4 regions of the Photorhabdus stackebrandtii genome follow, and region 1 is predicted to be linked to each of the others. Evidence: predicted binding sites of a transcription regulator. Region 1 holds the regulator's gene; each other region holds the start of a gene.

Evidence for each region. The regulator CRP, encoded in region 1, controls carbon source genes, mostly activating them, when cyclic AMP is high. The targets are predictions, from matches to a motif close to ATGTGANNNNNNTCACAT.
Region 2: a site for CRP is predicted at 4,628-4,645, ahead of yrbN (protein YrbN). Genes of this name have one in related genera too.
Region 3: a site for CRP is predicted at 2,090-2,107, ahead of msrB (peptide-methionine (R)-S-oxide reductase MsrB). Genes of this name have one in related genera too.
Region 4: a site for CRP is predicted at 4,357-4,374, ahead of cytR (DNA-binding transcriptional regulator CytR). Genes of this name have one in related genera too.

What each region holds. Positions count from the first base shown of each region.
Region 1 covers NZ_PUJV01000020.1:22,217-28,328, reverse strand. The annotation lists gene ppiA (peptidylprolyl isomerase A) at 1-306, shown strand, start outside; gene C5470_RS15665 (YcgJ family protein) at 417-767, opposite strand; gene C5470_RS15660 (aminodeoxychorismate synthase component II) at 1,013-1,588, shown strand; gene argD (bifunctional acetylornithine/succinyldiaminopimelate transaminase) at 1,711-2,922, shown strand; gene crp (cAMP-activated global transcriptional regulator CRP) at 2,972-3,604, opposite strand; gene C5470_RS15645 (OsmC family protein) at 3,926-4,333, shown strand; gene C5470_RS15640 (phosphoribulokinase) at 4,455-5,324, opposite strand; gene C5470_RS15635 (YheU family protein) at 5,345-5,563, opposite strand; gene C5470_RS15630 (hydrolase) at 5,560-6,112, opposite strand, start outside.
Region 2 covers NZ_PUJV01000001.1:83,677-89,788, forward strand. The annotation lists gene truB (tRNA pseudouridine(55) synthase TruB) at 1-774, shown strand, start outside; gene rpsO (30S ribosomal protein S15) at 898-1,167, shown strand; gene pnp (polyribonucleotide nucleotidyltransferase) at 1,414-3,543, shown strand; gene nlpI (lipoprotein NlpI) at 3,667-4,551, shown strand; gene yrbN (protein YrbN) at 4,657-4,731, shown strand; gene C5470_RS00435 (DEAD/DEAH family ATP-dependent RNA helicase) at 4,721-6,112, shown strand, end outside.
Region 3 covers NZ_PUJV01000003.1:87,509-93,620, reverse strand. The annotation lists gene ansA (asparaginase) at 1-492, shown strand, start outside; gene pncA (bifunctional nicotinamidase/pyrazinamidase) at 505-1,143, shown strand; gene C5470_RS03540 (YeaC family protein) at 1,205-1,474, opposite strand; gene msrB (peptide-methionine (R)-S-oxide reductase MsrB) at 1,561-1,971, opposite strand; gene gapA (glyceraldehyde-3-phosphate dehydrogenase) at 2,312-3,307, shown strand; gene C5470_RS03525 (D-hexose-6-phosphate mutarotase) at 3,434-4,312, shown strand; gene C5470_RS03520 (MipA/OmpV family protein) at 4,393-5,145, opposite strand; gene dadX (catabolic alanine racemase DadX) at 5,424-6,112, opposite strand, start outside.
Region 4 covers NZ_PUJV01000007.1:188,539-194,650, reverse strand. The annotation lists gene metB (cystathionine gamma-synthase) at 1-860, opposite strand, end outside; gene metJ (met regulon transcriptional regulator MetJ) at 1,148-1,465, shown strand; gene rpmE (50S ribosomal protein L31) at 1,616-1,831, opposite strand; gene priA (primosomal protein N') at 2,042-4,240, shown strand; gene cytR (DNA-binding transcriptional regulator CytR) at 4,567-5,595, shown strand; gene ftsN (cell division protein FtsN) at 5,665-6,112, shown strand, end outside.

The DNA.
Region 1 (6,112 bases):
CAGAAAGTGACTAAAGAAGCCATTAAAAATGAAGCGGATAATGGGCTGCGTAATGTACGCGGAACTATTTCTATGGCGCGTACCGCTGATAAAGACAGTGCTACTAGTCAATTCTTTATCAACGTAGCAGATAATGCTTTCCTTGATCATGGTCAGCGTGACTTTGGCTATGCAGTATTTGGTAAAGTCGTAAAAGGTATGGATGTCGTAGATAAAATTTCTCAAGTAAAAACTGAAAATGTTGGTCCATATCAGAATGTACCGGTGAAACCCGTGGTTATCCTGTCTGCTAAGATTATCCCTTAACTTTTTTTGAGACATTAATGATCACTGCGACTATGGCAGTTTCTGGTCTCTTGGTGAATTTGCATCTGACTAACAATCAGGCCTCCATTTAATGAAGGCCTGATTCGTGGTTATTCATACATCTTCTTGGTGAATTCTTTATTTTCTTCGGTTCGTGGATAATATCTGTCTTTGTAGCACTTTTTCTCTTTACTCTCGCAGTGAACACCATTACTCAAAGTGTAGGATGAAAGATCAAAATCTTTCCCATCACCAATCATCTCTTTCAGACGTTTCGAGGCTTTTTTTCCTAAATATTTTTCGGTGAATTTTAACGATAAGCCTTGCTGATCAGCGCAGTATTTTCCTTTTTTATCACAAATAACCCCTTTTTCCGGGAAGAAAATATTTGCCGCTTTAGTTGCAGCCAGCGTGGGGAAGGACAGCAAAAAAAGAGATGCTATGATCAGTTTTGTCTTCATAACAATTACCTTACTTATTGAATATCAAAATAGAGCCTATGTTTTGTAAAGGTATGAGAGTAAGTTGATTGAGGAAAAAGTAGTCATTGATTTTGTTACACTATGCTACAAGTGCTTATGTGCTATGATAGCCGCCCCGTTGTCGTTAGGCCGTTTTACCTGAAATCATGTTGTTCATGATAAAACAAGTTGCAGGATTGGCAGGACAACAAATACAGCGATAAAAATGGGTAGGATAGACTCCTATGTTATTAATAATAGATAACTATGATTCTTTTACGTATAACTTATATCAATATTTTTGTGAATTGGGAACAGATGTTTTAGTCAAGCGCAATGATGAATTACAGCTTGAAGATATTGAGCGATTGGCGCCTACACATCTGGTTATTTCCCCAGGCCCTTGTACCCCAAATGAAGCAGGAATTTCTCTGGTTGCGATTTCTCATTTTGCGGATAAATTGCCGATTCTGGGTGTTTGTCTTGGGCATCAGGCAATTGGGCAGGCATTCGGTGCCAGTGTGGTAAAAGCCAGGGAAGTGATGCATGGGAAAACTTCGGCCATTCATCATAATCAGCAAGGTGTGTTCAAAGGGCTAAATCGGCCATTAACGGTTACCCGTTACCATTCATTGGTGATTGCCGCAGAGACTTTACCCGCCGCTTTTGAAGTCACTGCATGGAGTCAGCATAACGGCAATGTAGATGAGATTATGGGAATTCGTCATCGTACTTTGCCCTTGGAAGGTGTGCAGTTCCATCCTGAAAGTATTCTCAGTGAACAAGGGCACCAGCTACTGAGTAACTTTCTTAGATATTAACCCGATACCCATAATTTCTTCATTTATTCATCTTTTTCATTTGCCCATCTTTGATTTTTTATGCATATTTAATGATTATAATTTCATTTTTGAATGACGATATATAAAAAACGGGTGGGAAAATGATGGAGCATGCCGCAGTAAACAGAAATACATACGATCAAGTCATGTTGCCAATTTATTCACCGGCACAGTTTATACCGGTGAAAGGGCAAGGTAGTCGTGTATGGGATCAGCAAGGGAAAGAATATATTGATTTTGCCGGTGGTATTGCTGTTATGGCTTTGGGGCATTGTCACCCTGCGTTAGTGGATGTTTTAAAGCAGCAAGGGGAGAAACTTTGGCATATCAGTAATATTTTCACCAGTGAACCGGCTTTGATACTCGCGCAGAAACTGATTGATGCAACTTTTGCGGAGCGGGTATTTTTTGCCAATTCCGGAGCGGAAGCGAATGAAGCCGCATTTAAGCTAGCGCGTCACTATGCCATTACTCGTTACCATCCATATAAAACCAAAATCATCGCATTCCATCAGGGTTTTCATGGTCGTACTCTGTTTACTGTTTCTGTTGGTGGTCAACCAAAATACGCTGATGGTTTTGGGCCAAAACCCGCAGATATTATTCATGTGCCTTTTAATGACTTAGATGCAGTAAAGGCGGTCATGGATGATCATACTTGCGCTGTTGTATTAGAACCTGTTCAGGGTGAAGGGGGAGTCACGCCGGCGACACCCGCATTTATTCATGGGTTGCGTGAGCTTTGCGATAAGTATCAGGTACTGCTGGTATTTGATGAAGTACAAAGTGGGATGGGCCGTACCGGTAAGTTATTTTCTTATATGTATTATGATGTTGTGCCGGACATTATCACCACAGCGAAAGCATTGGGAAGTGGTTTCCCTGTTAGCGCTATGCTGACTACGGCGAATATCGCTTCGGCGATGGTGCCGGGAACTCACGGCACAACTTATGGTGGTAATCCGCTGGCTTGCGCGGTTGCAAATGCCGCTTTTGACATTATCAATACGCCAGAGGTCTTGGAGGGCGTTGAAAAACGTCATCATTTGATTGTGAATTTTCTGAACGATATCAATCAGAAATATTCGATATTTGGTGAAATCCGTGGCAAGGGATTGCTGATTGGTGCGGAACTAAAAGCGCAGTATCAGGGAAAATCTAAAGAGATCCTGCAACTGGCGGCTGAAAATGGTTTGATGTTATTGAGTGCCGGTAGTGATGTACTGCGTTTCACGCCTTCGCTGATTATCAGTGAAGAGGAGATAACCCAGGGGATGGAACGGCTGGATAAGGCAATTAGCCAGTTGGTGTAAATAAGAGTGAGAAAAATCAGCGCAATATCATGCGCTGATTAATCAGGAATTAACGTGTACCGTAAACAACAATTGTTTTGCCGTGTGCGGAGATCAGATTTTGATCTTCCAGCATTTTTAGAATACGGCCAACCGTTTCACGGGAACAGCCAACAATCTGACCAATTTCCTGACGAGTGATTTTGATTTGCATCCCGTCCGGGTGAGTCATTGCATCGGGTTGTTTCGCCAGATTCAGTAAAGTCTGAGCAATCCGGCCGGTCACATCCAGGAAAGCCAGGTTACCGACTTTCTCAGAAGTTGTTTGCAAACGGCTTGCCATTTGGGCAGATAAACGCATTAAAATATCCGGGTTTACCTGAATCAGTTGACGGAATTTTTTATAGGAAATTTCCGCTACTTCACAGGCACTTTTGGCCCGTACCCAGGCTGTACGCTCTTGTCCTTCTTCAAATAATCCAAGTTCGCCAATGAAATCTCCCTGGTTTAAATAGGAAAGGATCATCTCTTTGCCTTCTTCATCTTTAATCAAAACCGCAACAGAACCTTTTACGATGTAGTAAAGCGTCTCTGCTTTTTCGCCTTGATGAATAAGCGTGCTTTTGGATGGATATTTATGAATATGGCAGTGTGACAAAAACCATTCAAGAGTGGGGTCTGTTTGTGGCTTGCCGAGAACCATTCGCTTCATCCTCTGTTGTTATCGCTGCCTAAATAACACGAGAACCTAAAAGTTTCTCGTCAGGCTGGCTTATAAAGACACTAGCTTAACATATTAGTTTGCTGAAAAACCGACAGGTAAGGGTTTTATATAGGTTATCTGAAATTTGAAACTTGAGTATTGATCTTAACCCACATATACCCGGACCTGCTTCTGTTTTTAACACAGGAAAAGGATTCTGTCTTGTCTTGTATTGTTTCAGCATAATAAACCGCTCATTAGATTGCCAGTTTAATACTGAAAGAGTAGGCTTTGATGCAAAAAATGACTTAAGAGGTACTTATGCAAGCGCGGGTAAAATGGGTTGAAGGGTTGTCTCTTTTGGGGGAATCGTCTTCGGGTCATCAGATAATGATGGATGGAAATGCCGGTGATAAGGCACCAAGCCCAATGGAAATGGTATTAATGGCAGTTGGCGGTTGCAGCACGATTGATGTTATTTCTATTTTGCAGAAAGGCAGATATGACATAAGAAATTGTGAAGTGAAATTAACTTCCCGCCGTCGTGAAGAGGCACCACGCTTGTTTACTTCTATTAATCTGCATTTTATTGTTACCGGCAGGGATTTAACAGAGAAAGCGGTTGAACGTGCCGTCACGCTTTCCGCAGAGAAATATTGTTCTGTTTCGTTGATGCTGGGTAAATCAGTTGAACTTACCCACAGCTTTGAAATTAAAGAGACAGATTAAGATATTATTTCCTGATTAAAAATAACGACAGGTAACTAATATCAGTTACCTGCTTTTCTAACTGAATAAATTAAGAAGTGGATTCAAACGCTGGGTTTTCTAGATTTATCCCAGGTTTTGATCAACAAATTTTTTCCCCTTCCAGTAATCGTTGTACCAATGGCGTCATAATTAATTCCATTGCCAGTCCCATTTTTCCACCGGGAACCACGATGGTATTAATACTTGAAACGAATGAGCCCTGTAACATGGATAACAAATACGGGAAATCAATTTGAGTCAGATCACGGAAACGGATGACGATAAAACTTTCATCCAGGGATGGAATGGCTTTGGCTGAAAATGGATTGGACGTATCAACAGTCGGGACGCGCTGGAAATTTATATGTGTCCGGGAAAATTGGGGGGTAATGTAGTTAATATAATCATCCATCGAACGAACAACGGAATCCATCACCGCTTCCTGTGAGTGTCCCCGTTCTCCGGTATCGCGGATAAGTTTCTGTATCCATTCAAGGTTGACAATCGGCACCACCCCCACCAGCAGATCGACATGACTGGCAACATTATGTTGCGGTGTGACTACGCCACCATGCAGGCCTTCATAAAACAGTACATCGGTCTGCTTTGGTAAGGCTTCCCACGGAGTAAATGTACCGGGGAGCTGGTTGTAAGGCACCGCGTCATCATAGGTGTGAAGGTACTTACGGCAACGGCCTTCACCGGTCTCACCATAGTCAATCATGGTTTTCTCCAGCATGCCAAAATCATTGGCTTCTGGCCCAAAATAACTGATATGTCTGCCTTGTTCCTTGGCTTTACGGATTGCCGCGTCCATTTCAGGACGGGTATAACGGTGGAAACTGTCCCCCTCTATCTGTGCTGCGCTGATGTTAAGTTGCTGGAAAATCTTACGAAAAGCTAAACTGGTTGTTGTTGTTCCGGCACCGCTGGAGCCGGTAATCGCAATAATCGGATGTTTGGCGGACATAAGCAGTAAACTCCATAATGTTAAGAATGGAACATTTCTTTTGGCATAATATTGATGCTCTCATGCAGTTCAGACCACACCAGAATAACATCCCCCCGTTCCAACTGACGACGTATGTCAGCGACTTTCTGCTCAAGGGATTTTTCATGTTCACCGTAGTCAGTGCCTTCCCGCAGGATAAAGCTCTCTATCAAATTTAGCAGAGTTTCTGGCTCCAGTTGTTGCCATGGAATAATCATTGTTGTTGCTCCAGATAAGATGACAGCCAGCCTGGAATACGTTGTTCCAGCCACATTTGTGGTTTCTTCAGTGAACCACTGACAAAGCCGACATGTCCACCATGTTCTGTCAATTGGTATTCAATATTTTTGGGTAACGTGTTGAGATCAGGAATGACTTCCGGTGCCATAAAGGGATCGTCTTTGGCATGAATAATCAACAGTGGCACGGTAATATCAGGCAGGCGTGGCAGAGCGCTGCACTGGCGGTAGTAGTCCGCTGCATCTTTAAAACAGTGGATTTTTGCGGTCACAATTTCATCAAATTCCCGAATGTGTTTCAATCTCTTCACCTGAGACAGATTGATAGGTAGCGAACCCGGGTAGCGTAGCAATTTGCGGGTCGCATTACGTTTCAGATTATTAAGCAGATAGCGCTCATAAACCTGAGAAAATCCTTTTTCTATCCGGTGGGAACAGGCTGCTAACATCAAAGGGGCGGAAACAATGACCGCCGCATTGACTTGGGCCTGTGTTTTTTCTTCTGCCAGATAGCAGGCCAGCATATTA
Region 2 (6,112 bases), on a different contig from region 1:
GGTGAAGCTACGAAGTTTTCCCAGTTCTTACTTGATTCTGATAAGCGTTATCGGGTGATAGCCCGTCTTGGTCAGCGTACTGACACATCTGATTCACACGGGCAGATCATCAGTGAAAGAGCAATTCGGTTAGATCAGGTTCAGCTTAATGAAGCTTTGGCTAAATTCCGTGGTGATACCATGCAAATTCCTTCGATGTATTCTGCACTGAAACATCAGGGGAAACCACTGTATGAGTATGCCCGTCAAGGTATTGAAGTAGAACGGGAAGCACGGCCAATTACTGTCTATGAATTACAGTTTATCCGCTGGGAAGATGATGAACTGGAATTGGAAATACACTGTTCGAAAGGAACTTATATTCGCACTATTATTGATGATTTAGGCGAATTATTAGGTTGTGGTGCTCACGTTATTTATTTACGTCGTTTACAGGTAGCGAATTATCCAAATGATCGAATGGTTACGCTTGAGCAATTATATGAGTTGCAAAAGCAGGCTGAAGATCGGGAAATACCTGTGGACGAATTAATTGATCCGTTGTTATTACCAATGGATAGTGCAGTTGCTCATTTCCCAGCGGTTAATTTACTTCCGGTAGTTGCGGCTTATTTTAAACAAGGTCAGGTGGTACGAAGTGCTAAATCTCTGGCTTTGGTTGACAGTATGGTGCGCGTAACTGAGGGTGATGAACGCAAATTCATTGGTATTGCTGTTATCAATGATGATGGACTGGTTGCTCCTCGCCGTTTGGTTGTTGAAAACCGGGATTAGGGTATTTGGGGCTATCTTGCGCTTAACTTATTTGCAGCGTAGAATGGCGCAGTTATTATGTTAGGTGGCTGAATTAGAGATCGGCACCTGTAATTTTAATTTATGTATTTTTGGAGTTGTAATATGTCTCTAAGTACTGAAGCAAAAGCGCAAATTATTGCTGAATTTGGTCGTGATGCGAATGACAGTGGTTCTAGTGAAGTGCAGATTGCTCTGCTGACCGCACAAATTAACCACCTGCAAGGCCATTTTTCAGAGCATAAAAAAGATCACCATAGCCGTCGTGGTCTGCTGCGTATGGTTTCCCAGCGTCGTAAATTGTTGGACTATCTGAAGCGTAAGAATGTAACAAGTTACACTGCGCTGATTGGGCGTCTTGGCTTACGTCGCTAATCAAGCAAGTTTCAGTGGAAAGGGGCCATATATGGCCCCTTTTCTTCTGAGAAGTCATCATATGTAACAGCATAAGAATGCTGATGATGATTTTGGGGTAAGGCTCTTCGGTTACAGAGGTTCGCGCGGCTAATGAGAGTGCTTAAAGGAGTGAGACCTGTCATTAGTCGCGAGGATGTGGCATGAAGAGATCATTCATTGTTGTCTGCTGAATATAAAAGACAACGTTAACGAAAGGATATTATTTTGCTGAATCCGATTGTTCGTAAATTTCAATATGGTCAACATACTGTTACTATCGAAACTGGTATGATGGCTCGCCAAGCCACAGCTGCTGTCATGGTCAATATGGATGACACTGCTGTATTCGTAACTGTTGTTGGTCAGAAAAAAGTAAAAGCAGGTCAGGATTTCTTCCCACTGACTGTTAACTATCAGGAGCGTACTTACGCCGCAGGCCGTATCCCAGGCAGCTTCTTCCGTCGTGAAGGCCGTCCAGGAGAAGGCGAAACGTTGGTAGCCCGTTTGATTGATCGCCCTTTGCGTCCTCTGTTTCCGGAAGGTTTCCTGAACGAGGTTCAGATTGTCGCGACTGTGGTTTCTGTCAATCCACAAATTAACCCGGATATCGTCGCAATGATTGGTGCTTCTGCTGCGCTGGCATTGTCTGGTATTCCATTTAATGGCCCGATTGGCGCTGCCCGCGTTGGCTATATTAATGATCAATATGTGCTGAACCCAACCAGTGATGAACTGAAAAACAGCCGTTTGGATCTGGTGGTTTCAGGTACTGCCGGCGCTGTTTTGATGGTGGAATCTGAAGCAGATCTGCTAACTGAAGAGCAAATGCTGGGTGCGGTAATGTTCGGCCATGATCAACAACAAGTGGTTATTGATAACATTAATGCGTTGGCTGCGGAAGCGGGCAAACAGAAATGGGATTGGGTGCCAGAACCTGTTAACCAGGTGCTGCATAATCGTGTAGCTGAATTGGCAGAAAGCCGTCTGGGTGATGCTTACCGTATCACTGAGAAACAGGAGCGTTATGCTCAGGTTGATGCTATTAAAGATGAAGTTACCGCTGCGCTGTTGGAACAGGATGAAACTTTGGAAGAAGCGGAAATCTATGAAATTCTGGGCAGCTTAGAGAAACATGTTGTTCGTAGTCGTGTCCTGCGTGGTGAGCCACGTATTGATGGTCGTGAAAAAGATATGGTTCGTGCGTTGGACGTACGTACTGGTGTTCTGCCCCGTACTCATGGTTCTGCATTGTTTACTCGCGGTGAAACTCAGGCTCTGGTTACTGCGACTCTGGGGACAGAACGTGATGCACAGATCATTGATGAGCTGATGGGCGAACGTGCAGATCGCTTCTTGCTGCACTATAATTTCCCTCCCTATTCTGTTGGCGAAACAGGTATGATGGGTTCACCAAAACGTCGTGAAATTGGTCATGGCCGTTTGGCCAAACGTGGTGTATTGGCAGTCATGCCAAAAGCTAACGAGTTCCCATACACAGTTCGTGTAGTTTCTGAAATTACAGAATCTAACGGTTCATCTTCAATGGCGTCTGTTTGTGGCGCATCTCTTGCATTGATGGATGCCGGTGTGCCGATTAAAGCTGCTGTTGCAGGTATTGCAATGGGTCTGGTGAAAGAAGGTGATAACTTTGTTGTTCTGTCTGATATTCTGGGTGATGAAGATCATCTGGGGGACATGGACTTTAAAGTAGCGGGTAGCTGTGAAGGTGTTAGTGCGCTGCAAATGGATATCAAAATTGAAGGTATCACCCGTGAAATTATGCAAGTTGCTTTGAATCAGGCAAAAGGTGCACGTTTGCATATTCTGAACGTGATGGAGCAGGCAATTAACAGCCCACGTAATGATATTTCTGAATTTGCGCCACGCATTCACACTATCAAGATCAACCCGGACAAGATCAAAGATGTTATTGGTAAAGGTGGTTCGGTTATCCGTGCACTGACTGAAGAAACTGGGACTACCATTGAGATCGAAGATGATGGCACAGTGAAAATTGCTGCAACTGATGGCGAAAAAGCAAAACATGCAATCAGTCGTATTGAAGAAATTACTGCGGAGATCGAAGTTAGCCGTATTTACGTCGGTAAGGTAACCCGTATCGTTGATTTTGGTGCATTTGTTGCTATCGGTGGTGGTAAAGAAGGTTTGGTTCATATTTCGCAGATTGCTGATAAGCGCGTTGAGAAAGTGGCTGACTATTTGCAGGTTGGTCAGGAAGTATCAGTTAAAGTATTGGAAATTGATCGCCAGGGCCGTGTACGCCTGAGCATCAAAGAAGCGACAGTCGGCACAGCTGTTGAGGAAGCACCACCGGCACTACAATCAGCAGAATAAATTTGATGTCATAAACGGTGTCTTTGTAAAAAGTCGCCGTTTAATAGACTCAGGGCAGGAGGCCCAATAAATGCAATAGGTGATAGGGCATTCTTAATCAATGTCTGACTTTGGGAGTAGGAAATGAATTTTTTTCTGCGCTGGTGTTATGCTGTAGCAATACTTATTTTGGCAGGATGCAGCAGCAAGGATTGGCGTAAAAACGAAGTCTTTGCTATTCCATTACAACCTTCATTGCAGCAGGAAGTTATTCTGGCCCGTATGGAACAGATTCTTGCGAGTCGATCATTGACAGAAGATGAGTACGCACAGCTTTTATATGAGAGGGGTGTGCTGTATGATAGTCTCGGGCTGAGAGCCTTGGCACGGAATGATTTTTCTATTGCCTTGTCTATTCGGCCTAATATTCCAGAGATTTTTAATTATCTGGGAATTTACTTTACGCAGGCTGGCAATTTTGATGCTGCCTATGAAGCGTTTGATTCTGTATTAGAGCTTGATCCAACTTACAATTACGCGCGTCTGAACCGCGGCATCGCGTTGTATTACGGTGGCCGGTATAAGTTAGCGCAGGATGATCTGCAGGCGTTTTATCAAGACGATCCAAATGATCCCTTCCGTTCGTTGTGGTTATACCTGGTGGAAAAAGAATTTTATCCTAAAGGAGCGATGGTAAATTTGTCGCAACACTACGAAAGAGCGAATCGGGGGCAATGGGGCTGGAATATAGTTGAATTCTATTTAGGTAAAATCAGTGAATATACATTGATGGGTCGCTTGAAAGAGAATGCAACGGATAACACTTCGCTCGCTGAGCATCTCAGTGAAACTGACTTCTATTTAGGTAAACACTACCTAAGTCTGGGGGACAAGGATAGCGCAACTGCGTTATTCAAGCTGACGGTAGCTAACAATGCACATAACTTTGTTGAGCACCGCTATGCATTGTTGGAATTGGCGCTGTTAGGCCAGGAACAAGACGACCTATCAGAATCGGACCAGCAATAGCTGACGAACATTCGAGATCGATTAGCAGAGTCCACATCTTGACCGATGAGGGCTTGTTTGTTCGTTTAATTAAATACTTTGAGCCAGTTCACATTTTAAATGAAAATGACCGAAATTTTTTTCAATGCGTTATGTAGACTGGCCGCCATAACTAATGAGGCACCATTACATGACCACTGAGACTGAAATCTCTTTTGCTGATTTGGGTTTATCAGCACCTATTCTTTCTGCACTGGAAGATCTTGGCTATGAAAAGCCATCCCCAATCCAGCAACAATGTATTCCCCATTTACTAAATGGTCGTGACGTGTTGGGTATGGCACAGACCGGCAGTGGTAAAACGGCGGCGTTTAGCCTGCCTTTACTGCATAACATCAATGCTGAGCTGAAAGCTCCGCAGATCCTTGTGCTGGCACCGACCCGTGAACTGGCGGTACAGGTAGCTGAAGCGTGCGCAGATTTTTCTAAACATATGCGTAACGTGAATGTTGTTGCACTGTATGGTGGGCAACGTTATGACGTTCAGTTACGTGCTTTGCGCCAAGGCCCACAAATTGTTGTAGGTACACCTGGGCGTCTTTTGGATCACTTGAAGCGTGGTACTTTGGATCTTTCTAACCTGAGCGGTTTGGTTTTGGATGAAGCAGACGAAATGCTGCGCATGGGCTTCATCGAAGATGTTGAAAATATCATGAGCCAGATCCCCGCGGAGCACCAAACTGCGCTGTTCTCTGCAACGATGCCGGAAGCTATCCGCCGCATCACTCGTCGTTTCATGAACGATCCTCAGGAAGTGCGTATCCAGGCGAGTGTAACGACCCGTCCTGACATCAGCCAGAGCTACTGGTCTGTTCACGGTATGCGCAAAAATGAAGCGTTAGTGCGTTTCCTGGAGGCTGAGGATTTTGATGCTGCGATTATTTTCGTGCGCACCAAAAATGCAACACTGGAAGTGGCAGAAGCACTGGAGCGTAGTGGTTACAATAGTGCGGCCCTGAACGGTGATATGAACCAGGCACTGCGTGAGCAGACACTGGAACGTCTGAAAGATGGTCGTTTGGATATTCTGATCGCAACGGATGTTGCAGCGCGTGGTCTGGATGTTGAACGTATCAGTTTGGTTGTTAACTATGATATTCCAATGGATGCGGAATCTTATGTTCACCGTATTGGTCGTACAGGTCGTGCGGGACGTGCGGGACGTGCATTACTGTTTGTAGAAAACCGTGAACGCCGCCTGTTACGTAACGTTGAACGTACAATGAAGTTGACTATCCCTGAAGTTGAACTGCCGAATGCCGAGTTGCTGAGTCAGCGCCGTCTGGAAAAATTCGCAGCCAATGTGCAACAACAACTGGAAAGCAGCGATTTGGAGCAGTACCGTGCTCTGTTGTCCAAATTGCAACCTGCGGAAGATTTGGATATAGAAACTCTGGCAGCGGCGTTGTTGAAAATGGCACAAGGTGAGCGTCCGTTGATTCTGCCACCCGATCCGGTTCGCCGTCCTCGTCGTGAGTTCAACGAGCGTGATGATCGTCGTCGCAATGGTTCCGATGATCGT
Region 3 (6,112 bases), on a different contig from region 1:
TGTTCCCCATTGATGGAAGCAGGTATTAACATCAAGAGCTTCAATGCATGTCCGGCCCCTGCCAGCCATGGTGAATTTATCACTCATCAGATTACCCCTCAGCCTATTGGTGTGATAACCATTTATCCCGGCCTTTCCAGTCAAGTTGTGAATAATATTTTAATGCAACCGGTTAAAGCCTTAATCCTGCGCTCATACGGCGTCGGCAACGCGCCACAGCATCCTGAATTATTGAAAGAGCTAAAACAGGCAACAGAGAGGGGGATAGTGGTTGTCAATCTGACTCAGTGCATTTCTGGCAGGGTAAACATGGAAGGCTACGCAACAGGTCATGCTTTGGCTGAAGCTGGGGTTATCAGTGGTTACGATATGACCTTTGAAGCAACTTTAACTAAATTGCACTATTTACTCAGTCAACCCTACAGCAATGAAAAAGTTCGTTATTTAATGCAACAAAATTTACGTGGTGAATTAAATTATGCCGACAAATAATCTGGGAAAGAGATGAAAACAGCCTTATTACTTATTGATCTACAGAACGATTTCTGTACCGGCGGTGCGTTAGCCGTAAAAGAGAGCGAGCACGTCATTGATGTTGCAAATCAGGCAATTGATATCTGTCTGAAACACAATATCAGCATTATTGCCACTCAAGACTGGCACCCCGCTGAACATATGAGCTTCGCAGCAAACTCCGGTCAGAAGATCGGGGATATCGGTATACTAAACGGTATTCCGCAAGTATGGTGGCCGGAACACTGTATTCAGGGGCAACATGGCGCTGATTTCCATCCACAACTGAACAAGCAGGCTATTACTGAGATTTTCTACAAAGGCGAAAATCCACAAATCGACAGCTATAGTGCTTTCTTTGACAACGGCCATCAGAGTAAAACCCGGCTTGACGACTGGTTGCAAACAGAGCAAATTGAACGCCTGTTTATTATTGGTATTGCCACTGATTATTGTGTGAAGTTTACCGCACTGGATGCACTGGCATTAGGTTATGAAACTTGGGTAATTACTGATGGTTGCCGGGGGGTTAATCTCAGTCCAGGTGACAGCCAATCTGCATTCAAAGAGATAAAAGAACGAGGCGCGATACTGATAGAACTTGCTCAACTAGACAGCACCCTTTTCTGATAACAATCAAGGCCAGGCTGAGTTCAACAAACCCAGCCTTTTCATATCCATCTTGTGAAGATTATGGCTTAAATGTTGCCACCATTTCAGACTGAAAGGCCGCCTTCAATTCTTGTTTACTCTTCATCACCAACTGACCATCAGTACCGATAGTCATATGCTCAGGTTCATGGTTGTGCCTTGCTTGCCATAGCATAATCATTTGCAGGCTATTTTCTTTCTGCTCTACAGTTAGAGGCACACCATCCTGCCATTTACCCAGTTCGACTGCCTGAACTAGGCGTTGATATATTTCTGGTGTCATTACGGATAACAGATCATCCAGTTCCATTGATATTTCCTCATTAATTTTCCAGAATTAGCTGAAACGATTTTTCTTACATAAATTAACGGCTATGCCGGCAATGATAAAAATGTCTAACCTGCTGTTTTTTCACCTGTATTTTCATCAGTGAAACTTAACGCAGCCGAGTTGATACAAAAACGCTCTCCTGTTGGTTTCGGGCCATCAGGGAACACATGCCCCAAATGAGCGTCACAATGGCAACAACGAACTTCAATACGCTGCATATTATGACTATTATCATCAAGATACAGTACTGCATCATTGCTGACAGGCTGGTAAAAACTCGGCCAACCGCAGCCAGAATCAAATTTAGTATCAGACATAAATAACGGCTGTCCACAGCACAGACAATGATACACACCACTTTTTTTATTATGGAGCAATTTCCCTGAAAATGGCGGTTCTGTCCCGGCATTCTGGGTAACATGACGCTGAATATCAGTAAGCTCTGTATAAAGGGCAACATCAGGATGCTTAGCCATAACGACCACCTTAATAAGATTCATGTTTTCAATAAAATCAAATGATAATAACAAAAAATTAACATTACATCAGTGGAATTTATTTTAAGCGGTTAACTGAAGATGTTTATCCTACTATTTGTGATGTGACTCGCATATCTAACCGATTAACTTTCAATATCTGTTTATGCCCCGATAATGATGGGCGGATCGATTGCTGGTACCGTATAGCAAGTGTCTGAATGGTGCACTCAAAGTTGATGTTTTTCAACTATTGACACGATTCCGCTTGACGGCTGGCAAGGTTTTGGTAACTTTAGTAATAATTTTTAATTCACTAAAAAATAGCTGGTGGAACACTATGACTATCAAAGTAGGTATCAACGGTTTTGGTCGTATTGGCCGTATTGTTTTCCGTGCTGCACAAGAACGTTCAGACATCGAAATCGTCGCAATCAACGATTTGCTGGACGCAGAATACATGGCTTACATGCTGAAATACGATTCAACTCACGGTCGCTTCAACGGAACGGTTGAAGTAAAAGACGGCCACCTGGTTGTTAACGGTAAAACTATCCGTGTGACAGCAGAACGAGATCCAGCTAACCTGAAATGGAATGAAGTGGGCGTTGATGTTGTTGCAGAAGCAACAGGTATCTTCCTGACTGATGAAACTGCACGTAAGCACATTACCGCGGGTGCGAAAAAAGTGGTTCTGACCGGCCCATCCAAAGATGACACACCTATGTTTGTTATGGGAGTTAACCACAAAGCTTACGCAGGCCAGGACATCGTTTCCAATGCCTCCTGCACCACTAACTGTCTGGCGCCGCTGGCTAAAGTTATCAATGACAAATTCGGCATCGTTGAAGGGCTGATGACCACTGTTCACGCAACCACTGCGACTCAGAAAACCGTGGATGGCCCTTCTGCAAAAGATTGGCGCGGTGGCCGTGGTGCCGCTCAGAATATCATCCCATCTTCTACCGGTGCGGCTAAAGCAGTAGGTAAAGTTATCCCTGAGCTGAACGGTAAATTGACCGGTATGGCTTTCCGTGTTCCTACGCCTAACGTCTCTGTTGTTGACCTGACTGTACGTCTGGAAAAACCAGCCACCTATCAGCAAATTTGTGATGCCATTAAAGACGCGGCTGAAGGTGAACTGAAAGGCGTTCTGGGTTACACCGAAGATGACGTCGTATCTAACGATTTCAATGGCGAAAAACTAACTTCTGTATTTGATGCAAAAGCCGGTATTGCCCTGAATGACAACTTTGTGAAGCTGGTTTCCTGGTATGACAACGAAACAGGTTATTCTAATAAAGTTCTGGATCTCATCACTCACATCTCGCAATAACTGAGTCATCACCTTGCCTGAAAAGAGCTGCCTTTTCTGGCGGCTCTTTTGTTTTAATCTGCTTACAACATGCGTTATTCTTCGGTCATGCAATATGCCTGCTTTGGGTTTATAAGGTCATAACACATGAACGATAAAATTTTTGCATTACCGGTTGCAGAACAGATCTCCCCTTCCATCAGTCAACGAAACATAGATGGCTTCCCATTGATAGTCGTGTCTCATCCTAAAGTTCGTGGCGCAATCAGCCCGCAAGGGGCACACCTCATCGCCTGGCAACCCAGTGATGAAGAGCCGGGATTGTGGTTAAGCAAGAAAACAGCATTTAAAGCAGGCACCGCTATCCGTGGAGGCATTCCTATTTGTTGGCCTTGGTTTGGTCCCGCAGGCGTACCAAATCACGGTTTTGCCAGAACGCTTCCCTGGGAATTCAGTGCACATAATGAACATGAAAATGGCGTAATATTAACTTTCACGCTGAGAGACAACGAGTATACCCGTAAATTATGGCCTTATAATTTTACCTTGATTGCCCGTTTCAAACTGTGTGAAACCTGTGAAGTGGAGCTGGAAGCCTATGGTGATTATCAGGCAACCTGCGCCCTGCACACTTATCTGAATGTAGGTAATATTAATCAGATTTCAGTCAGTGGGCTGGGTAAACATTTTATTGATACTGTTGCTGACAAAGAGCAATACATAACAGGGGAAAATCTTACTTTCACCGGCCACACTGACCGCATTTATACAGAACCCGAAGATTTTAATCTGATAAGAGACAACTCACTGAAACGGACAATTGAAATTCACCATTACCATCACAGTGATGTTGTATGCTGGAATCCCGGTGCTGAATTATCGAATAATATGAAAGACATGTGTGATGAAGGTTACAAGAATATGATTTGTGTAGAAACAGCTCGTATAAATAAACCGTTAATTGCCAAAAATGATAGCCCAGCCCACATTTCAGTTGTCATTCGTTGCCGGAAAGACCATCAGTAAATATCTCAAAAAAAGCCACAAAAAAGACTGAATACAATCCAGTGAATTCAGTCTCTACCCGATATTATCGTTTAGGGTAATTAAAAACTATATGTAATACCTGTCCAAACGATACTTGAATATGATTTATTAACCATTGGACTATCTTTAATTTCACTCGGTAGCCATTCAACACGCCCCATCATAAATACAGACCATGTCTGGTTAAATTCATAATTGGCAGATAACTCCAGATAGGGAGTCCAACTATCACTTGGAGTATATTTTTCCAACCCGCTACGATGTGATTCACGCTCTTTAATACCATATTCGTAACGATTTTGTTTTTTACTATTCCAGACCACACCTAATCCTGGTTGTAATGACAAACTCCCTATTTCAAAGTCATATAAATAAGCCAGGTCAACCGTGATCCCTTTACTTTTACTTAAAGTATCGGCCGCAAAAGAACTACGTAATGTTCCCCAATCTTCAATATGACGATAACTAAAACCGGCCATCATGGTATCGTGACGTTTATCCAGCTTTTTCAACTGCTTATCTTCATTGTCTTTTGGACTGAAACTTTGAGGATAATAATACACGTCTAAAGATAATTGATCTTTCGGTTCGTTCCACAAATAATATCCAGCAGTTAAAGTATGAAAATAGAAACTCTCACTTTCATAATTAACCATTGGAACAGGTAACACTTTATCTTCACTCTTTACTCCCTTATAAGGTGGTGACTGAGCCAGAACAGATACGCCAACTGACCACTGCCCTGCATAAGCTACCGATGAAGAACAACAAAAAGTGATGACTGTCGCTAGAACTTTTACTTTGTTGATCATTATTAACTATTTCCTATAAAACAATTATGCGATTGGCTATTATCAAATGTAAGTGTAAAAGATCATCTCCCTTATTTCCAAGAATAACATAGTATTTTTGTCCAAAAAGCACTATATGTCTAAATTAAACTTAATTTTCCTAACGAAAACATACAGATTATATATGAAAAACAGATATATTAATTTAAAAAAATCGATAACTTATTTTCTGAATAATACCAGAAATAAATTATTATTTATCATTCCCTCAATCAGATAAAAACCGTCCTGCCGGGTATTTAACGACAGATAGATACCGGAACCCGATCCGCCAGTGCACACAACAATTCATAACCAATAGTTCCAGGGATCCCAGCCACATCATCCACCGGCAGGTTTTGCCCCCACAATTCGACAGAACTGCCAATTTGGGCCTGCGGGCAAGGTGTCAAATCCACTGACAACATGTCCATTGATACTGCACCTAACACCTGAGTTCTGACGCCATCGACAATAACTGGTGTTCCCGTCATTGCTCTACGGGGATAGCCATCAGCATAACCACAGGCAACGGTACCAACTCTAATAGGGCCTGATGCTACATATTTACCGCCATAGCCAACTTTTTCCCCAGCCTTAAGATGCTGTATAGCAATAATCTCACTTTGCAGACTCATCACCGCTTTCAACCCAATATCTGCAATATCTTTCCACTTTCCACTGGGAGAAGCGCCATAAAGCGCAATACCAGGACGAACCCAATCTCGATGAGTTTGCGGATACCACAGAGAAGCGGCTGAATTAGCTAAACATTGAGCAATATTCAAGCCCTGACTGACTGAATTGATAACGCTAAGTTGTTCCGTAACGCCAATTTCCTTTTGATCTGCATTCGCAAAATGTGACATCAACGTGATTTGCCCAATTTGCCGGATATGCCTTGCCAACGATAAAACTTCTCTATATTGACCCGCAGGGAAACCCAATC
Region 4 (6,112 bases), on a different contig from region 1:
TCATGCCCTGGATGATCTTTCAAAGCAGGATAAAAAAGTTTCTTCACTAACGGTTGCTGTTGAAGATAATTCACAATCTCTAGCGCATTATTTTGCTGTAAAAGGATCCGTGGCGATAAAGTACGCATCCCTCGCAACAGAAGATAACTATCAAACGCCGCACCGGTCACACCAATATTATTCGCCCACCAGGCAAGATCCGTCGCAATATCTTCATCCTTTGCAATAATGGCTCCGGCAATAACATCAGAATGTCCGTTAAGATATTTAGTACAGGAATGAACAACCAGATCTGCCCCCAATTCCAGCGGTTTTTGTAATACAGGACTCAGGAAAGTATTATCGACAATCACTGTCGCACCAACCTCATGGGAAAGCCGGCATATATGGGCAATATCCACGATACGCAATAAAGGATTACTTGGCGTTTCAACTAATACCAACTTTGGCTTTCTGGACAATACCTGTTTTAACGCCTGTTTATCACTCTGATCGATAAAAGCCACTTCATAAGCACCGCGTTTATTCTGGCTGTCAAACAAGCGGTAGCTGCCACCATAACAGTCATGAGGAGCAACCAACAGATCGCCCGGCTTAAGAAAAACCGTGCATAACAGGTGAATCGCTGACATGCCGCTGCTGGTCATAACAGCACCTACTCCCCCCTCCAGTTCAGCCAATACCCTCTGCACCATATCGCGGCTTGGATTACCCCTCCGGGAATAATCATGTGCCCTCGGTTGATTGAAATCAGTAAAATTATATGTACTGGAAAGATAAATAGGCGGAACAACACAGCCATACTGCTCATCATTATTCAGCCCACTGCGAACTGCTATTGTTGCCTGTTTGCGTGTCATATCAGTCACCACTGCCTGTCATAAATTCGAATCAGGGAAGAATACCCGCCACCACAATAGACGTCAATACATCTAGACATCTAAACCTCTTTACGGTTAGATTAAGTAATGGGATAATTATCCATCACAACTATGCTGCTTTTATTATTAGTAGTCATTAGCTTATCGCATATACTATAACTGTATAATTGATAAGGAAATCACGATAAAATGGCAATATTTTGCAACGAAAGCGGGTTCTGTTATCCGGCTTAATTTTATGACTTCACAACTATTTAAGGTACCCCATGGCTGAGTGGAACGGTGAATATGTCAGCCCCTATGCTGAACATGGCAAAAAAAGCGAACAAGTGAAGAAAATCACAGTTTCAATTCCTTTGAAAGTGTTGAGGATCCTCACTGATGAGCGCACCCGCCGCCAGGTAAATAACCTGCGTCACGCGACTAACAGTGAATTGCTGTGTGAAGCATTCCTGCATGCATTTACTGGGCAACCACTGCCCGATGACGCTGATTTACGTAAAGAACGTAGTGATGAAATCCCAGAAGCTGCCAAAGAGATCATGCGTGAATTAGGCATTGATCCCGATACCTGGGAATATTGATAGTGGCACAACGAAACCTCCTGCGAAATTCAGGGGGTTTTTAACTATATTAAATACAGAATGACTGATTTAAATACAAACGCCCGATGCAAAACATCGGGCGTGTGTTCGTACCAGTGGCCTGCTCTATAAGCAGACACAAATCCGCAATTACTTGCCAACACCTGGAACGTTGAAACGTTTGTTGAAGCGATCAACACGACCACCGGTAGCAACATCACGTTGTTTACCAGTATAGAATGGGTGGCATTGACCACATACGTCCAGGTTCAGAGCGTGATTAACGGTAGATTTGATCTGCATTACATTACCGCAAGAACAAGTTGCAGTAACTGCTTCATATTTAGGATGAATATCTTTTTTCATGGGATAACCTCTGTTAAGGCCGCGTCGCTATCCAGCCCTGTTGCCGCCAGACACCACACGTCGTGTTGATAAAATAAGTTTGGTATCTTTTGCACCAAAGGCGGCGGATCATACAGAATATCTGCTTATCCCGCAATGAAATCCGTTGATTGTCTATGATACTCTAATAGACAATTTTTGCTTTATTTGTTGATTGCCAGGAATAATTTTATGGCTGTTGTTCAGGTTGCCCTGCCTATCCCCCTTGCCCGCTCTTTTGATTATCTGTTGCCCACAGAAACTCAATTACCTGTTGCAGGGATGCGGGTAATCGTCCCATTTGGCAACCGCAAGGCAATTGGCATCGTCACCGGAACCACTGATAGTAGTGATATTCCAGCAGAACAACTGAAATCAATAGAATCTATTCTCGATACTCACTCCCTGTTTTCAGAAGATCTCTGGCAATTATTACTCTGGGCATCCAGCTATTACCATTATCCCATTGGAGAAGTGCTGTTCCATGCATTGCCGATACTGCTTCGTCAAGGAAAGCCCGCTGAATCTGCCCCGCTCTGGCAATGGCAACTGACTTCGGCGGGAGCTGAAATACCCTTGGCGCAATTGAAACGTTCACCTAAGCAGCAACAGGTGCTGGCAACACTACGCAGAAAAGCGATATATCGCCATCAGATTACAGAATTGGAATTAAGCGAAAGTGCCTTCCTGTCACTCAAAAAGAAGTCACTTATTGATTTATACCCAGTGCAACCTGAATCTCAGAACTGGCGGAGTCACTTCCAAATCACCGGCGAACGCCTGAAATTAAATACGGAACAAGCCACAGCAGTTGGTGCTATCCGTGCGGAGGACCAGCAATTTTCTCCCTGGTTACTAGCCGGTATTACCGGATCAGGTAAAACTGAAGTTTATCTCAGTGTACTGGAAAATATTCTGGCGCAAGGTAAACAAGCGCTGATACTTGTACCGGAAATTGGCCTGACACCACAAACAATCCGTCGTTTCAGAGAACGCTTCAATGCACCGGTTGATGTGCTTCATTCAGCCCTGAATGATAGTGAACGCCTTGCTGTATGGTTACGGGCACAACGTGGTGAGAACGCAATTGTCATCGGTACACGTTCAGCCTTATTTACACCCTTTGCCTGCCTTGGCGTCATCATTATTGATGAAGAACACGACAGTTCTTACAAACAACAGGAGGGCTGGCGTTACCATGCTCGTGATTTGGCGGTATTCAGGGCAAAAAAAGAGAATATCCCGGTGATTATGGGTTCTGCGACTCCGGCGCTGGAGACACTTTATAATGTGCAACAGGGCAAATACCGCCAGTTAACATTATCCAAACGAGCAGGTCATGCCCAACCAGCGACTCAACATCTGTTGGATTTAAAAGGCTTGCCACTCAAAGTCGGGTTATCTCAACCACTGATAAAGCGTATTGAAGGACATCTGCAAGCCAATAATCAAGTAATGCTGTTTCTCAACCGCCGTGGTTACTCACCTGCTCTGCTCTGCCATGAATGTGGCTGGATTGCAGAATGCCAACGCTGTGACCATTATTACACCTTGCATCAACACCATCGTCAGTTGCGTTGCCATCATTGTGACAGCCAACGCCCGGTTCCGCGTCAGTGTCCACAATGCGGTTCTACTCATCTTCAACCTGTTGGCCTTGGCACAGAGCAACTTGAAGACGGTATTACAGCATTGTTCCCTGATGTACCGGTTACCCGCATTGACCGGGATACCACCAGCCGCAAAGGAATACTAGAACAACAACTGGCCGACATTCATGCCGGTGGTGCCCGTATACTGATTGGTACCCAAATGCTGGCAAAAGGCCACCATTTCCCCGATGTCACACTGGTCGCCTTGCTGGATGTTGACGGCGCCCTGTTCTCAGCAGATTTCCGGGCAGCAGAACGCTTCGCACAACTTTATACGCAAGTTTCTGGCCGGGCCGGCCGGGCAGGTAAACAGGGAGAAGTGGTTCTCCAAACTCATCATCCTGACCATCCGTTACTGCAAATTTTACTGAATAAAGGTTATGACGCCTTCGCGACTCAGGCGATGGATGAACGCCAAAGTGTATTTCTGCCGCCATTTACCAGCCATATTATCTTGCGATCAGAAGATCACGATAATCAGCAAGCACCCGCTTTTTTACAGCAATTGCGTCTGCTTTTTGAAAATCATCCTCTGCGTGATAATAACCTATGGATCATGGGGCCGGTTCCCGCATTACAGGCCAAAAGAAGTGGTCGTTATCGCTGGCAACTATTGATTCAACATCCATCCAGAATTTTTTTACAAAAAATCATGACGATGGTTTATCCACAAATAATGGCTCTGCCACAAACCCGGAAAGTAAAATGGAATATTGATGTTGATCCAACGGATGGTTAGTGATTAATCACCTTTATTTTAAAACATATAACTTTATCAGATTAAACATACTTCTATTTGCGACTGAGTAAAGTCACCCTGAGTCATCCTTAATCAATAAAAAATTATTCACTAATTTGCGAGCTATATCGAATAAATGATTTATATCACACTTTTTTGCAAACTAAGGAATAAACGAATTTGCCAAACTGTTTAGAATGGTCCCTTAATAACATTGTCATCACCTTAAACCAAATGTCGTGACTTGCTTAACGTCACTGACGGTCTCCCGGCAACCAGAAAATGACAATCGTTTAACTAATCAGTCAGGAAATGAGGAGTGAGTTTTGGAGCAGAAAAAGAATGGCACCTCCGCAACGATGAAAGATGTCGCTGAAGTGGCTGGCGTTTCTACCGCAACAGTATCAAGAACACTCATGAATCCAGAGAAAGTTTCTTCCCAGACACGACAAAAAGTGGAACAGGCTGTACTGGCTGTGGGTTATTACCCAAATAATTTATCCCGCAATCTTAAGCGCAATGAATCAAAAACGGTTTTAGTCATAGTGCCGAATATCAGTGACCCCTTTTTCACTGATGTGATTTGCGGTATTGAAGAGACAGCAACGCAACAAGGTTACCTGGTTTTAGTCGGTGATTGTCAACATCAGCAAAAACAGCAACACACATTTCTCAACCTCATTGTCACCAAACAAATTGATGGCCTGTTGCTGCTTGGATCCAATATCCCATTTGACGCCAGCAAAGAAGAACAAAAAAACCTGCCTCCTATGGTAATGGCAAACGAATTTGCGCCAGAGCTGGAACTGCCGACTATTCATATTGATAACCTGACCGCCGCATTCAATGCCACTCATTACCTGCAAACACTAGGGCATAAACACATTGCCTGTATCTCCGGACCGGAAGATATCCTGCTTTGCCGCTATCGCCTTCAGGGATATATTCAGGCATTGCGCCGTTCTGGCGGGGCAATCCGTGAAGATTATATCGTCCAGGGTAACTTTACCCATGAAAGTGGCGCAAAGCTGACCAAACAGCTGATGTCTCTGCCGGAACCCCCCACAGCCATTTTCTGCCACAGCGATGTAATGGCGATTGGTGTTATGTGGCAGGCTAAAAGAATGGGCTTAAGCATACCGCAAGATTTATCAATCATTGGGTTCGACAACTTAAGTCTGGCCATGTACAGCGATCCCCCATTAACAACCGTTGGACAGCCCCGTTATGAAATTGGTCAAAAAGCAATGTTGCTGTTGCTGGATCAAATCCAGGGCCATACAACATCTGGCGGTTCCCAGTTACTGGAATCTGAATTAATCATCCGGCAAAGCACCTGTTCGCCTAAAAGCTAGGCAAATAACTCCAAGTTAAGTAACATGTCGTTTATTTCCTTTTATTTAAATAACTCAGCGAATTAGACAGTGGCACAACGAGATTATGTGAGTCGCGGGCGTTCAAGTGCCCGCCGTAAAAACAACGATAAGAAAAAATACCAGTCTCAGGGGCTGCCCAAAACCACTCTGGCAGTCGCGGTAGCATTGGTCGTTATCTTTATTGGTGGCCTTTACTTTATTACCCACAATGGACAAGAAAGCGCGCCAGACGTACTACCAAAACATCCCCAGCAAAATAATGGATTACCGCCAAAACCAGAAGAGCGCTGGCGCTATATCAAAGAATTGGAAAATCGCCCTGTTGGTATCGCGACGCCACGCGAGCCATCAGCCAGCGGGCAGACAAATTCACGAATTCCGCTGACCGCAGAACAACGGCAGTTACTTGAACAAATGCAAGCAGATATGCGCCAACCAGCGACTGCCCTGCCAGAAGTTCCATACAACGGCGTTCAAGTGCCACGCTCACAAGTGA